Regions from separate parts of the Pseudomonas sp. FW305-3-2-15-E-TSA4 genome, predicted to be linked through region 1. Evidence: predicted binding sites of a transcription regulator. Region 1 holds the regulator's gene; each other region holds the start of a gene.
What was found. Region 1 encodes sigma-54, which starts transcription at its own class of promoters, with help from an activator protein. Its sites were predicted from a motif close to ANTGGCATNNANNTTGCTNT; they were not measured.

Region 1 (4,710 bases):
ATGTTGCTGGTGGTGACGCACGAAGTCATTCCGGAATCGCGCCGCAATGGTCATGACAAGCTGGCCAGTCTTGGCTTGCTGATCGGGTTTTGTCTGATGATGGTGATGGATACGGCGTTGGGTTGAATATCAAAAGATCGCAGCCTGCGGCAGCTGTTGCCAAGGCTGCGATCTTCGGTGCTGGGCTGTCAGCCCCCTTCATCGAAGTAGTTGTTGATCAGCTCCACCAAAGCAACCATGGCCTCCTCAGCCTGTTCGCCTTCGGTGCTCAAATGGATCTTGGTGCCCTTGCCGGCCGCGAGCATCATCATCGCCATGATGCTTTTGCCGTCTACTGCTGTCTCGGGTGTGCGACCGACTCTTATCGTGGTCTCCGGAAACTTGCCGGCCACGCCGACGAATTTGGCCGATGCCCGGGCATGCAGACCCAATTTGTTGATGATTTCGATTTCACGAGCAGGCATCGCGGTGTGAATCCTTTAAGTGAGGTCGCGGTGGCGAACCTGGACGTTCTTCAGGGTTTTCTGCAGGGCCTGACCCAGGCGTTCGGTCAGGTAAACGGAGCGGTGATGCCCGCCGGTGCAGCCAATGGCAATGGTGACGTAGGCGCGGTTGCTCGCGGCAAAACGTGGCAGCCATTTGTACAGGTAGCCGTAGATGTCCTGGAACATCTCCTCAACCTCCGGTTGTGCAGCCAGGTACTCGGCGACCGGTGCGTCGAGACCCGATTGTGTACGCAGTTCCGGTTTCCAGTAAGGATTGGGCAGGCAGCGCACATCGAACACCAGATCCGCGTCCACCGGCATGCCGCGCTTGAAGCCGAACGACTCGACCAGAAACGCCGTGCCCGGCTCCGGCTGGTTCAGCAGTCGCAGCTTGATGGTGTCACGCAACTGGTACAGATTCAGATTGGTGGTGTTGACCTTGAGGTCGGCCAGATCGGCGATCGGGCCGAGCAGGGCGGTCTCGTCGTTGATTGCCTCGGCCAGTGAGCGGTTGGCGGTGCTCAGCGGGTGGCGACGGCGGGTTTCCGAGAAGCGTTTGAGCAAGGTTTCTTCGTCGGCATCCAGATACAGCACATCACACTGGATGTGTCGGGCGCGGACTTCTTCGAGCAACTCGGGGAAGCGCGACAGGTGGCTCGGCAGATTGCGTGCATCGATCGACACGGCCACCAGCGGCTGAGCCAGCTCGGTATGAATCAGGGCGCGTTCGGCGAGTTCCGGCAGCAGACCGGCCGGCAGGTTGTCGATGCAGTAGTAGCCGTTGTCCTCAAGGACATTCAGGGCGGTACTTTTACCCGAGCCGGAGCGGCCGCTGACGATGATCAAGCGCATGATTAATGACCGTTCTGCTCGCTCAGGACGACCTGATACAAGGCTTCGTTGCTCGGTGCGCTGCGCAGTTTTTCGCGCACTTCCTTGCGATCGAGCATGCTGGCGATCTGGCGCAGTAATTCCAGGTGGGCATCGGTGGCCGCTTCCGGGACCAGCAGTACAAACAGCAGGTCGACCGGTGCGCCGTCGATGGCATCGAAATCGATGGGGGCATCAAGGTGCATCAATGCGCTGATAGGCGCTTCGCAGCCTTTGAGGCGGCAGTGCGGAATGGCGATGCCGTTGCCGAAACCGGTGGATCCGAGTTTCTCACGGGCTACCAGGCTCTCGAAAACATCCTGCATGGCCAGATCCGGCACTTCTTTATGGATGAGGTTGGCAATCTGTTCGAGGGCTTTCTTTTTACTGCCGCCCGGCACGTTCACCAGGGAACGGCCGGGGGTCAGGATACTTTCAAGTCGGATCATGGGTTGGGAGTGTTAACGACCTGTCGCGCCCTGGAGGAGGCTCTGGGTCTTTTCCTTATGCTTTTTGAGTTGGCGATCCAGCTTGTCGGTCAGTGAGTCGATCGCAGCGTACATGTCGGTATCTTCTGCGTTGGCGACCACTTCGCTGCCGGGTATATGCAAGGTGGCTTCGATTTTCTGCTTGAGCTTTTCGACGCACATCGTGACTTGCACGTTGGTGATCTTGTCGAAATGGCGCTCCAATCGTTCGAGTTTCTCGTTGATGTAGGTGCGCAGAGGTTCGGTCACTTCCAGTTGGTGTCCACTGATGTTGACTTGCATACAGCTTCTCCTTCGTTGCCAGTGCATAAAGCGGCAGGCCGAAGAGCCTGCCACTGGAACGCTGTAACGTGGCTTACATCAACCGCTTGCGTTCGCTCGAAGGCGCGATCCCGAGGGATTCGCGGTACTTGGCGACGGTGCGGCGAGCCACCTGAATGCCTTGTGCCTCCAGTAAACCAGCGATCTTGCTGTCACTCAACGGCTTTTTCTGATTTTCCGCCGCAACCAGTTTTTTGATGATCGCGCGGATCGCCGTCGACGAGCATTCACCGCCTTCGGAGGTGCTGACGTGGCTTGAGAAAAAGTATTTCAGTTCATAAATACCGCGCGGGGTATGCATGAATTTCTGCGTGGTGACCCGGGAAATCGTCGATTCGTGCATGCCGACCGCCTCGGCGATGTCATGCAGGACCAACGGTTTCATGGCTTCATCGCCATACTCCAGGAAGCCGCGCTGATGCTCGACGATCTGGGTGGCCACCTTCATCAGGGTTTCGTTGCGGCTTTGCAGGCTCTTGATGAACCAGCGTGCCTCTTGCAACTGGTTGCGCATGAAGGTGTTGTCGGCGCTGGTGTCGGCGCGACGGACGAAACCGGCGTACTGCGCGTTAACCCGCAGACGGGGCACTGACTCCTGATTCAGCTCGACCAGCCAGCGTTCGTTATCCTTGCGCACAATGACGTCGGGCACCACGTACTCGGCTTCGGTCGATTCGATCTGCGAGCCCGGACGCGGATTGAGGCTTTGCACCAGTTCGATGACCTGACGCAACTCGTCTTCCTTGAGCTTCATACGCCGCATCAACTGGCTGTAGTCGCGACTGCCGAGCAGATCGATGTAATCGCTGACCAGACGTTTGGCTTCGTTGAGCCACGGGGTCTTGGCCGGGAGCTGACGCAGTTGCAGCAGCAGGCATTCGCCGAGGTTGCGCGCCCCGATACCGGCCGGTTCGAACTGCTGAATGCGGTGCAGAACGGCTTCGATCTCGTCCAGCTCGATGTCGAGCTCCGGATCAAAGGCGTCGAGAATTTCTTCGAGGGTTTCGTCGAGGTAGCCCTGATTGTTGATGCAATCGATCAGGGTCACGGCGATCAGGCGGTCGGTGTCGGACATCGGCGCCAGGTTCAATTGCCACAGCAGATGGCTTTGCAGGCTTTCGCCGGCGGACGTGCGGGTGGTGAAGTCCCACTCGTCGTCATCGCTGCTGGGCAGGCTGCTGGCGCTGGTCTGGTAGACGTCTTCCCAGGCGGTATCAACGGGCAGTTCGTTAGGAATGCGCTCGTTCCATTCGCCATCTTCCAGATTGTCCACCGTCGGGGCGGCTTCCTGATAGGACGGTTCCTGAATGTCGGTGTTGGGTTTTTGTTCGGCGTTGTCGGCCAAAGGATCGGTATTGTCGAAGTCGTCGCCTTCTTCCTGGCGTTCGAGCATCGGATTGGATTCCAGGGCCTCCTGGATTTCCTGTTGCAGGTCCAGGGTCGACAATTGGAGCAGGCGGATGGCCTGTTGCAGCTGCGGTGTCATCGTCAGCTGCTGGCCCATTCTCAAGACTAGCGATGGTTTCATGGCAGGGGCTTAACACCTTATTCGCCGGCGCGCATGCGCCATCCACTACAGGGCGCCGGAGCGCCAAACTTAAGCAAATTATATGCCTGAAACTGTCGTGTTTGCCTAGAGCGCTGTAACAATAAAAGCGTATAAAACTTTGTTGACGCATCGCGTCGGAGCACGGTGAACATCTTTGAGGCGTCGTGTCTGCCTAGAGCGCTGTAACAATAAAAGCGTATAAAAGCCTGCTTCATCGATACAGCACCCGGAGGCTGGCCAAGTGCCTTGGTGCTTACAGGCGGAACTCGTGGCCCAGATACACTTCCTTCACCAGATCGTTGGCAAGGATGGTCGCCGCATCGCCTTCCGCGATCAGTTGACCGTCGTTGACGATGTAGGCGGTTTCGCAGATATCCAGGGTCTCACGCACGTTGTGGTCGGTGATAAGAACACCGATGCCCTTGGCCTTGAGGTGATGGATGATCTGCTTGATGTCGCCGACCGAAATCGGGTCGACACCGGCGAACGGTTCGTCGAGCAGGATGAATTTCGGTGCGGTCGCCAGGGCGCGGGCGATTTCCACCCGGCGGCGTTCACCACCGGACAGGCTCATGCCGAGGTTGTCGCGGATGTGGCTGATGTGGAATTCCTGCAGCAGGCTTTCCAGTTCCTTGCGACGACCGGCCTTGTCGAGTTCCGTGCGGGTTTCGAGGATGGCCATGATGTTATCGGCCACCGACAATTTGCGGAAGATCGACGCTTCTTGCGGCAGATAGCCGATACCTGCCTTGGCACGGCCGTGCATCGGCTGATGGCTGACGTCCAGATCATCGATCAGTACGCGACCCTGATCGGCCTGCACCAGACCGACGATCATGTAGAAGCAGGTGGTCTTGCCGGCGCCGTTCGGGCCGAGCAGGCCAACGATCTGGCCGCTGTCGATCGACAGGCTGACGTCGCGCACAACCTGGCGGCTTTTATAGGCCTTGGCCAGGTGTTGAGCTTTCAGAGTTGCCATTACTGGGTTTTCTCGTCG
Region 2 (4,710 bases), on a different contig from region 1:
CTGACGGTGCTGTTGAGGGTGGTGATGCCCTCAAGACTGCTGAACTGCGCCAACTGTGCTACGAAGGCGCTGTTGTCCTGCGGATCAAGCGGGTTCTGGTTTTTCAGCTGGGTGACCAGCAGTTGCAGGAACGCATCCTTGCCCAGGGCTTTGCCGCCAGTGGCGCTGTTGGTGGCCGAAGCAATGCCACCGGTGGTCGTACTGCTCGTTTTCTTCGAGGAGTTCGCCAGGATGTCATTCATGCTCAGGCTGCTGGTGGTATCGGTAACGCTCATGGCAGTCGCCCCTTATTACTGACCGAGGGTCAGTACCTTCTGCATCATGGTTTTGGCGGTGTTCATCATTTCGGCGTTGGTCTGGAACGAACGGCTCGCGGAAATCATGTCAGCCATTTCTTCCACCACGTTGACGTTCGGGTAGTAGACGTAGCCTTTGGCGTCAGCGGCCGGATGGTTCGGCTCGTAACGCGCTTCGAGGTTGCTCTGGTCTTCGACCACGCCAAGTACCTGCACGCCCTGCCCTGCGGCGTCCTGGCTCTGGAACAGCGAGTTGCTGCCACTGTTCTGGCCGCCCTGGAACATGGTGGCAAACACCGGGTGACGGGCGCGGTAGGTCTGGTCGATGCTCGACGAAACGGTTTCGGCGTTGGCGATGTTCGAAGCCACGGTGTTCAGACGCGTGGTTTGTGCGCTCATGCCGCTGCCGGCAATGTTGAAAACGCTGGACAGGGACATGGATTACTCTCCGCGCAGGGCTGACACCAGCCCTTTGAATTTGCTGTTGAGCAGGGTGAAGCTGGCCTGGAAGCCGACCGCGTTTTCCGCGTAGTTCGACTGCTCAAGCTGAGCGTCAACGGTGTTCTGGTCGATCGAAGGCTGCATCGGCGTGCGATACATCAGCGACTCGTCGCCATTGCCCAGGCCTTCAGCTTCGATGTGACGGCTGTTGGTCATGTTCAGGGCGATGGTGCCGTTGGCGTTCTTCTGGGTCTGTGCTTCAAGCACTTTGGAGAAGTCCAGATCCCGAGCCTTGTAGTTCGGGGTATCGGCGTTGGCGATGTTGTTGGCCAACACTTCGGCACGCTGGGCGCGGAAGCCCAATGCCTTTTCGTGAATGCCGAGCGCTTTATCGAAGCTGATGCTCATGTCGGGAACCTTCGGGTGACCGGTTTTTCGTACCTGAGCTTTAGCAAGCGCCGTGCCAAACAGAACAACCCCCATAAACCGGGGCTTTGCGAGGAGCCGGCAAAGCGGCAATGCCAGAAAAGCGGCAACCGGTTTCCGCTGGCTGCCGCTTTTCTGCCGCTTGCGTGCTCTCGCCAACACCGGACAACTGTGGGAGCGGGCTTGCTCGCGAAGGCGTCGTGTCAGTCAATATTTGTTGTCCTGGCACACCGCCTTCGCGAGCAAGCCCGCTCCCACAGGGGATTTTGTGGTGCGTGAGGGAGATAATTCAGGCACAAAAAAACGGGAGCCCCCAAGGACTCCCGTTTCTCGTGTTGCCCGTGCAATCACTTCGCCTGGTAAATGATCCCCGGGCTGCACTGGACCATCTGGTAATGATCCGGCAAACCGTTCAGCGCTTCGGACGCGCCAAGGAACAGATACCCGCCCGGCTTCAGCGTGCTGTGAATGCGCAACAGGATGTCTTTCTTCACCTCGGCGGAGAAGTAGATCAGCACGTTGCGGCAGAACACGATGTCGAACTTGCCCAGACTGGCGTAGCTGTCGAGCAGGTTGAACGAACGGAATTCCACCCGGTTCTTGATCGGCGCCTTGATCACCCAGCGCCCCGGCCCTTTCGGGTCGAAGTAGCGCTGCAGACGATCGGCGGACAAACCGCGGCCGATCGCCAGGCTGTCGTACTCGCCGGTCTTGCAGTTGGTCAGCATGCTGCCGGACAAGTCCGTGGCAACAATCTGCACGCCCATCTTCAACTGACCGAGGTTGCTGCGCTCGAACTCGTCGATCGACATCGACAGCGAATACGGTTCCTGACCCGACGAGCACGCCGCCGACCAGATCCGCAGACGCTGGTTGGGACTGGCCTTGATCGCCTCGGGCAGCACCTTGTTCTTCAAGACTTCAAACGGATAGGTGTCCCGAAACCACAGGGTTTCGTTGGTCGTCATGGCATCGACCACCTGCTCGCGCAAACCGCTGCGCGGCTGGGTCTGGATGCGCTGTACCAGCTCACCCAGGGACTTGATGCCTTGCTGCTCCATCAGTTTGTTGAGACGGCTCGAGACCAGGTACTGCTTGTTTTCACCGAGCAAAATGCCACAGGCTTTTTCCAGGAAGACCCGGAACTGTTCGAAATCCAAATTACCCGTAGACAATGATGCCGCCTCTTAAATCGTGTTGACCGCCAGGGACAAAAGGTCCCTAGCTGATATCTGCTGCTTTGATCCGGTCGACTACCCGGGATGCCAGGTCATCAGGACGGAATTTGGCCAGGAAGTCATCGGCGCCGACTTTCTTGACCATCGCCTGATTGAATACCCCCGACAACGAAGTATGCAGGATGATATGAAGCTTTTGCATGCGCGGGTCGCTGCGGATCTCCGCCGTCAGGGTGTACCCGTCCATCTCCGGCATCTCGATGTCGGAAATCATCATCAGGAACTCTTCTTCCGGCTTCTTGCCCTCTTCGACCAGCTTGCGCAGGTAATCCAGCGCCTGCTTGCCGTCGTTCAGCGCCACCACTTCGACCCCGACCGTCTGCAGGCAACGCGTGACCTGCTTGCGCGCCACCGACGAGTCATCGACCGTCAGCACCCGCAGCGACAACGCCTTGCTCTGGGTTTCGACATCGACCACACCGACCGAAATCGCCTCGGGCGTCGGCGCCACTTCCGCCAGCACCTTCTCGACATCGATGATTTCGACTAACTGATTGTCGACCCGAGTCACAGCGGTCAGGTAGTGATCGCGCCCGGTGCCCTTGGGCGGCGGATGGATCTCTTCCCAGTTCATGTTGACGATGCGCTCCACCGAGCGAACCAGGAAACCCTGGGTCTTGGTGTTGTACTCCGTGATGATCACGAACGGACTGTTCTTGTCTTTCAACGCCCCGGAACCGGTCGCCATTGCCAGATCAAGGATCGGAATGGTCGCCCCCCGGATATTCGCCACCCCGCACACGACAGGACTGGACTTGGGCATCAACGTCAGCGACGGGCATTGCAGCACTTCCCGCACCTTGAACACGTTGATGCCGTAGAGCTGTTGACCGTCGAGACGGAACAACAACAGCTCCAGGCGATTCTGCCCTACCAGTTGCGTGCGCTGGTTCACCGAATCCATTACACCAGCCATGCCCAGACTCCTACACCAACGCCAAGTGTTGTTGCGACGCACATTCATTGCTAAACGGCACGGCGCTTGCTTTTTAACTCGTATGAACGCTCAAACGACATTTTTCCGACGCCTGACCTCCCGCACCCGCAAAGCGCTGTGCGCGGTGTCTGCCGTCTGCTTCTTCTTCGCTGGCAGCCCTGCCGGTGCTGATACGGTTACCTTGCCTGACATGCTTATCGGCGTCACCCAAGGCTTTCTTGAGTTCACCGTAGAAGACTATCTGGCTACCAGTCAAACGGAAGGCCGCTACGAAATCGAGGTCAACCAGCTCGACCCGCGTATGCGCATGCCTATGTGCGACAAGGAATTGACAGCGTCGCTGGAGAGTCCGGCCCGTCCGCTGGGCCGGGTTACGGTCAAGGTCCGGTGCGAGGGAAGCTCGCCGTGGACGGTGTTCGTGCCCGCTCAAGTCCGCCTGTTTCGCGAGATTGTCACCACCACTCGCCCGCTGAAACGCGCCGGAATTATCGAGCCGCAGGATGTGACCTTGCGTGAACGCGACATCAGCCAGATCAATCAGGGTTTCCTGACGTCGGTGGATGAAGCCATCGGGCAGAAATTGACCCGACCAACGGTCGCCGATCAGGTGATTACCCTGGTGCATCTGGAACAGGCTGAAGTGGTGCGCAAGGGTGATCAGGTGGTCATCATCGCCCGCAGCGGTACGCTCGCCGTGCGCATGCCCGGCGAAGCCCTGGCCAATGGCGGTTTGAAAGAACAGATCCGGGTGAAAAACCTCAATTCCAACCGGGTGATCAAGGCGCAGGTCATCGCGCCGGGCCAGGTGGAAGTGGCCATGTAAAACGCTCAGGCAGAAAACTGGCGCCGGCCTCGATGCTTCCCTAAACTGTGCCGCAGCAGAACACGCTTCGGCACATGCAGCTCATTGCAAAGTGAGCCTAAAGTTTTCCAGGGAATGGCCGAGAACATGGCAAGCGTCCAAATTCCCAGAGGTTTTTAACATGGTCATCGATTTCAGCCGTTTGAACAGCTCCTCGTCACTTACGGGCAGTACACGTACCAGCAACGCCAAGGAAACCGCCGAATCCGGCACCTCCGCGCCGCTGAATACCCAGGCCGAAACGGCCAGTACCGCAAAAAGCGGGGAATCGGTACACCTCAGCAATGAGGCTCAACAGTTGCAGAAGGTCACTGACAAGCTGCGCGATCAGCCTGCCGTCGACAAAGCCCGGGTGGCCGAGTTGAAAGCAGCGATTGCCGATGGCAGCTATAAAGTCGACAGCAACCGTGTAGCCAGCAAACTGCTCAACTTCGAAGCCCAGCGCTAGGCTTTTGCCGGCGCCAGGCTTTTGGACGCTTAAAACCCAAGGCCAGCCATGCACGACACTAA
Region 3 (4,710 bases), on a different contig from region 1:
GAGGAACAGTCCCAGAATCAGCGCCTGTTCATAACTGTGGATGCCGAGTTTCCACGCGCCGAACAGCGCGCAGATCACGATCACCTGACCGATCAGGCCAGCGGTTTTCGGCGACAGACGATCGGCCAGCATGCCCATCACAAAGCGCAGCACCGCGCCGGCGAGAATCGGTGTCGCCACCACCAGACCACGTTGTTGCGTGGTCAGGTGCAGGTCGGCGGCGATCTGCACCGCCAACGGACCGAGCAGGTACCAGACCATGAAGCTCAGGTCGAAATACAGGAACGCTGCGAACAGGGTCGGGGTGTGGCCGGATTTCCAGAAGCTTGAATTCATCGCGCACCTCAGCTGAAAAGAGTCTCGAAAGGAGTCACAGCAGGTGGCGCGCCGCCACGGCCGCACCACCGGCCCCGGGCTGTGGGGCCAAAACGCAAAAACGCCGCTACCTGGTTCGCCGATGTGGGCGAGCGGGGTGAGCGACGTCTTTGTCGTGGGTGGGGCAACCGCCGTTGGTTACCTGTGCGGAATACTTAGCCAGATTTGTGCCAACAGTCCTTGACGGGGGGTGGGGGCGGCGATTCGCGAGCAGGCTCGCTCCCACAGGGGAATGCATTTCCAATGTGGGAGCGAGCCTGCTCGCGAAGAGGGCTTACGGGCTCTGATAGAATTCAGCCAAGCAACTCACTCATGGCAATGATCTGCTCCGCCACCTGAATCAGCTTCTGCTGGCGACTCATGGCCTGGCGGCGCATCAGGGTGTAGGCCTCTTCCTCGTTGCAGTCCTTCATTTTCATCAGCAGCCCTTTGGCCAGTTCAATGCGTTTGCGCTCCGCCAGTTGCTGGTCGCGGGCCAGCAGTTGCGCGCGCAAGGCCTGATCGCTTTCGAAGCGCGCCATGGCCACATCGAGAATCGGCTGCAGGCGCTGGGCGTGAATGCCCTCGACGATGTAGGCACTGACCCCGGACTTGATCGCCTGACGCATCACCCCCGGGTCATGTTCGTCGGTGAACATCACGATCGGCCGGGGCTGGTCGCGGCTGACCAGCACTACTTGCTCCATGACATCGCGGCTCGGCGACTCGGTATCGATCAGGATCACGTCCGGGCGCACTGTTTCGACGCGGGCCGGCAGGTCGATGGTCAGACCGGACTCATCGATGACCTCGAAACCGGCCTCGGTCAGCGCGGCCTTCAGGCGCCCGACTTTTTTCGCGGTGTCGTTGATCAGCAGAATGCGCAGCATGTTGGCGGTCTCCTGTCAGCGGCGGGCGAGAAGGGCAGTGCTGTCGCTCAGGGCGTGCAGCTTGAAACTGCGGGCGTAACCAGCCGGATCGCTGCCGTCCCAGACTTTGCCATCAAGCAACTGGCTGCTGCGCATCTCCTTGCCCCACGCGGCGACCCCGACGGCGGTGGCTGCTTCGCGGTAAATGTCCAGTTGCTGAACCTGGCGGGCCACCGCGAGGTAGTCGGGATCCTCGCGTAACAGGCCCCAACGGCGGAATTGGGTCATGAACCACATGCCGTCGGACAGGTACGGCAGATTCACCTCGCCGTTGCCGTGAAAGCGCAAGGCGTGCGGGTCCTGCCAGCGATTGCCGAGGCCATCGGCGTAATCACCGAGAAAACGCGGTTCGATGCAGGACAGCGGGGCGTCGAGGTATTCCGGGGCGCTCAGCAGCTGCGCGGTGCTGCGGCGGTTTTCCGGGTTTTGCTCGATGAAGCGGCTGGCCTCGAGGATCGCCATCACCAGCGCCCGGGCGGTGTTGGGGTATTGCTCGACGAACGCGCGGGTGCAGCCAAGGACTTTTTCCGGGTGGTCAGGCCAGATGCTCTGGCTGGTAGCGAGGGTGAACCCCAGATCCTGTTGCACGGCGCTGGCCGCCCACGGCTCACCGACGCAGAAGCCATCGATGCGCCCGGCTTGCAGGTGAGCGACCATTTGCGGCGGCGGTACCACTACGCTGTCAACGTCCTGCAATGGATGAATGCCCTGACTCGCCAGCCAGTAATACAGCCACATCGCATGGGTGCCGGTGGGAAAGGTCTGGGCGAAGGTCAGTTTTGCGCGGGTTTGGTGCGCCTGCCGATCGAGTGCTTCAGGACTGGTCACGCCCAGTTGCTGCAAACCGTGAGACAGGTTGAGGCTCTGGCCGTTCTGGTTCAGGCCCATCAGCACCGCCATGTCGCTCGGCGCCACGCCACCGATGCCCAGGTGCACCGCGTAAATCAGCCCGTACAGGCTGTGGGCGACATCCAGTTCACCGCTGACCAGTTTGTCGCGCAAGGTCGCCCAGGACGCCTGGCGCTTGAGGTTGATCGTCAGACCGTAGGGCTGGGCGAAGCCCTGTGTTGCGGCGACGACCACCGAGGCGCAATCGCTCAGGGCCATGAAGCCGAGGTTGATCACGCTTTTTTCCGGAGCATCACTGCCGTTGACCCAGGCCAGCGGCCCGACGGATGAATCACTCATATAAAGCCACCCTCAAAAAAAACGCCGTCCCAGGCTTTGCTAAGGCAAAACCTGCGAACGACGCCATTGTCCGTGCCCGCACGCCGCCATTGGCCTGTGGGCTGATACCCTGAAAGTGCAAGGCATATGCCAGTCAGGCTGATTTACCTGTGTGCCTCGCGCCGGGGGACGTTGCCCGGCTATAATCGCCGCCTCTTTTCGCCGCCCGAGTCATCGCCGCCCATGTACACCCTGGCCCGTCAGCTGTTGTTCAAACTTTCCCCGGAAACCTCCCACGATCTGTCGCTGGATCTGATCGGCGCGGGTGGGCGTTTGGGCCTCAACGGCATGCTGTGCAAGAAACCGGCGAACGTGCCGGTGACGGTCATGGGCCTGGACTTCCCGAACCCGGTGGGTCTGGCGGCCGGTCTCGACAAGAACGGCGCGGCCATCGACGGTTTCTCGCAACTGGGTTTCGGTTTCGTCGAAGTCGGCACCGTGACCCCGCGTCCGCAGCCGGGCAACCCGAAACCACGGATCTTCCGTCTGCCGGAAGCCGAGGCGATCATCAATCGCATGGGCTTCAACAACCTCGGTGTGGATAACCTGCTGGCGCGGGTCGCGGCGGCCAAATACAAGGGCGTGCTGGGGATCAACATCGGCAAGAACTTCGACACTCCGGTCGAGCGCGCGGTGGACGACTATCTGATTTGCCTGGACAAGGTGTATGCCCACGCCAGCTATGTCACGGTCAACGTCAGCTCGCCGAACACCCCGGGCCTGCGCAGTCTGCAGTTCGGTGATTCGCTCAAGCAGTTGCTGGCGGATCTGGCCACGCGCCGCGCCGAACTGGCCCTGCGTCACGGCAAGCACGTACCGCTGGCGATCAAGATCGCTCCGGACATGACCGACGAAGAAACGGCGCAGGTGGCTCAGGCGCTGATCGAAAGCGGGATGGACGCAGTGATTGCCACCAACACCACCCTGAGTCGCGTTGGCGTCGAAGGCATGGAGCACGGTGACGAGGCCGGTGGTCTGTCCGGCGCCCCGGTGCGTGACAAGAGCACGCATACCGTGAAGGTGTTGGCGGCGGAGCTGGGTGGTCGGTTGCCGATCATTGCGGCCGGTGGCATCACCGAAGGCAAGCATGCGGCGCAGAAGATCACGGCGGGGGCGAGCCTGGTGCAGATTTACTCGGGCTTCATCTATAAGGGCCCGGCGCTGATTCGCGAATCGGTAGACGCGATCGCTGCCTTACGCTGATCCCATTGTGGGAGCGAGCCTGCTCGCGAAGGCGTCCGTTCAGCTAACACTTCACTGAATGACACGTCGCTTTCGCGAGCAGGCTCGCTCCCACAGGTTTTGTGTTCCTGCACAAATAAATAGTGTGTCAGGCATAAAAAAGGGCTCCTCGAAGGAGCCCCTGGGCCGTAGCCCGCCGTCCGGGAAGGACGTGCATGGTAAGTCGCTAAAAATTCAGATTGTCGTGTTGCAATAAGTGCCCTGTGTCAGCCGACGGCGTGAAGTTCGTTGAGTCTGTGGATTCCCGCAGTGCCGGTCATACCGTCCCAGTTGTCGCCGCGTCCTTCTCGCCAGCCGTTGATCCAGGCTTGGCGTACCGACGGTAGAGTAAATGGGCAAAGCTCGCGGGATTTGCCACCAACGCCATATTGATATCCGCGCAAAAATGCTCTTTCCAACGGATCACGCTTAAGTCTTCTCATAGGGTGTTTCCCTCACTTGTTGACTGTTTTCGTCGCGTTGACCTCAACCGAGGTCTGGCAGAAAAAAACTCTGCCGTTGGGCGGCTCGCTGCCGGCGTGGCGAGCCAAGGTGTTGACGCCGTTGCGACGTCAACCTGTGGTCAGTTCTAACCAATGAGTCACACCGAGGGAATGATCGTTTTGTCATAAGGACGTAACGAAAATAGTGCTACAGCCATAAGTAACGACGGGTTTCATGAACGTTTTTTCAGCAAACCCCGGTATGATCGGCCCCGCACTGGATGATGGGGTTAATCCTTTAGTGAGAATGACCCACGTTTACGCTGGGGTAATATTCGACGAAGGGTTGCTTTGAGTCATTTTGTTTCATCAACTTTAATACCTGTCCTTGCATCTAAGCTCTTTTAACCCGAGCAGCGGGGATGGAACGGCACACCTTCGTGCCACGCGGGCGCTCTTTTAGAAAAGCGCCTGATTGAAAACCGGATCGGCAATGCGTTGCCGGTTCACTAGCCAAAGGCTCTGGAAATACCATG

Region 2: flgB (flagellar basal body rod protein FlgB) is a predicted target of sigma-54. The motif match lies at 1,186-1,205, and genes of this name have one in related genera.
Region 3: AC3WMV_RS14500 (CmpA/NrtA family ABC transporter substrate-binding protein) is a predicted target of sigma-54. The motif match lies at 2,586-2,605, and genes of this name have one in related genera.

The regions. Positions count from the first base shown of each region.
Region 1 is NZ_JBYSZP010000001.1:32,008-36,717, forward strand. Features, by position in the region: gene AC3WMV_RS00145 (ZIP family metal transporter) at 1-126, shown strand, start outside; gene AC3WMV_RS00150 (HPr family phosphocarrier protein) at 189-464, opposite strand; gene rapZ (RNase adapter RapZ) at 480-1,337, opposite strand; gene ptsN (PTS IIA-like nitrogen regulatory protein PtsN) at 1,340-1,804, opposite strand; gene hpf (ribosome hibernation-promoting factor, HPF/YfiA family) at 1,817-2,125, opposite strand; gene AC3WMV_RS00170 (RNA polymerase factor sigma-54) at 2,199-3,692, opposite strand; gene lptB (LPS export ABC transporter ATP-binding protein) at 3,967-4,692, opposite strand; gene lptA (lipopolysaccharide transport periplasmic protein LptA) at 4,692-4,710, opposite strand, start outside.
Region 2 is NZ_JBYSZP010000032.1:20,293-25,002, reverse strand. Features, by position in the region: gene flgD (flagellar hook assembly protein FlgD) at 1-275, opposite strand, end outside; gene flgC (flagellar basal body rod protein FlgC) at 291-734, opposite strand; gene flgB (flagellar basal body rod protein FlgB) at 738-1,145, opposite strand; gene cheR (protein-glutamate O-methyltransferase CheR) at 1,511-2,338, opposite strand; gene AC3WMV_RS28000 (chemotaxis protein CheV) at 2,385-3,317, opposite strand; gene flgA (flagellar basal body P-ring formation chaperone FlgA) at 3,400-4,161, shown strand; gene flgM (flagellar biosynthesis anti-sigma factor FlgM) at 4,322-4,648, shown strand; gene AC3WMV_RS27985 (flagella synthesis protein FlgN) at 4,697-4,710, shown strand, end outside.
Region 3 is NZ_JBYSZP010000009.1:161,886-166,595, reverse strand. Features, by position in the region: gene AC3WMV_RS14510 (nitrate/nitrite transporter) at 1-336, opposite strand, end outside; gene AC3WMV_RS14505 (ANTAR domain-containing response regulator) at 669-1,244, opposite strand; gene AC3WMV_RS14500 (CmpA/NrtA family ABC transporter substrate-binding protein) at 1,260-2,471, opposite strand; gene AC3WMV_RS14495 (quinone-dependent dihydroorotate dehydrogenase) at 2,694-3,713, shown strand; gene rmf (ribosome modulation factor) at 3,959-4,174, opposite strand; gene rlmKL (bifunctional 23S rRNA (guanine(2069)-N(7))-methyltransferase RlmK/23S rRNA (guanine(2445)-N(2))-methyltransferase RlmL) at 4,708-4,710, shown strand, end outside.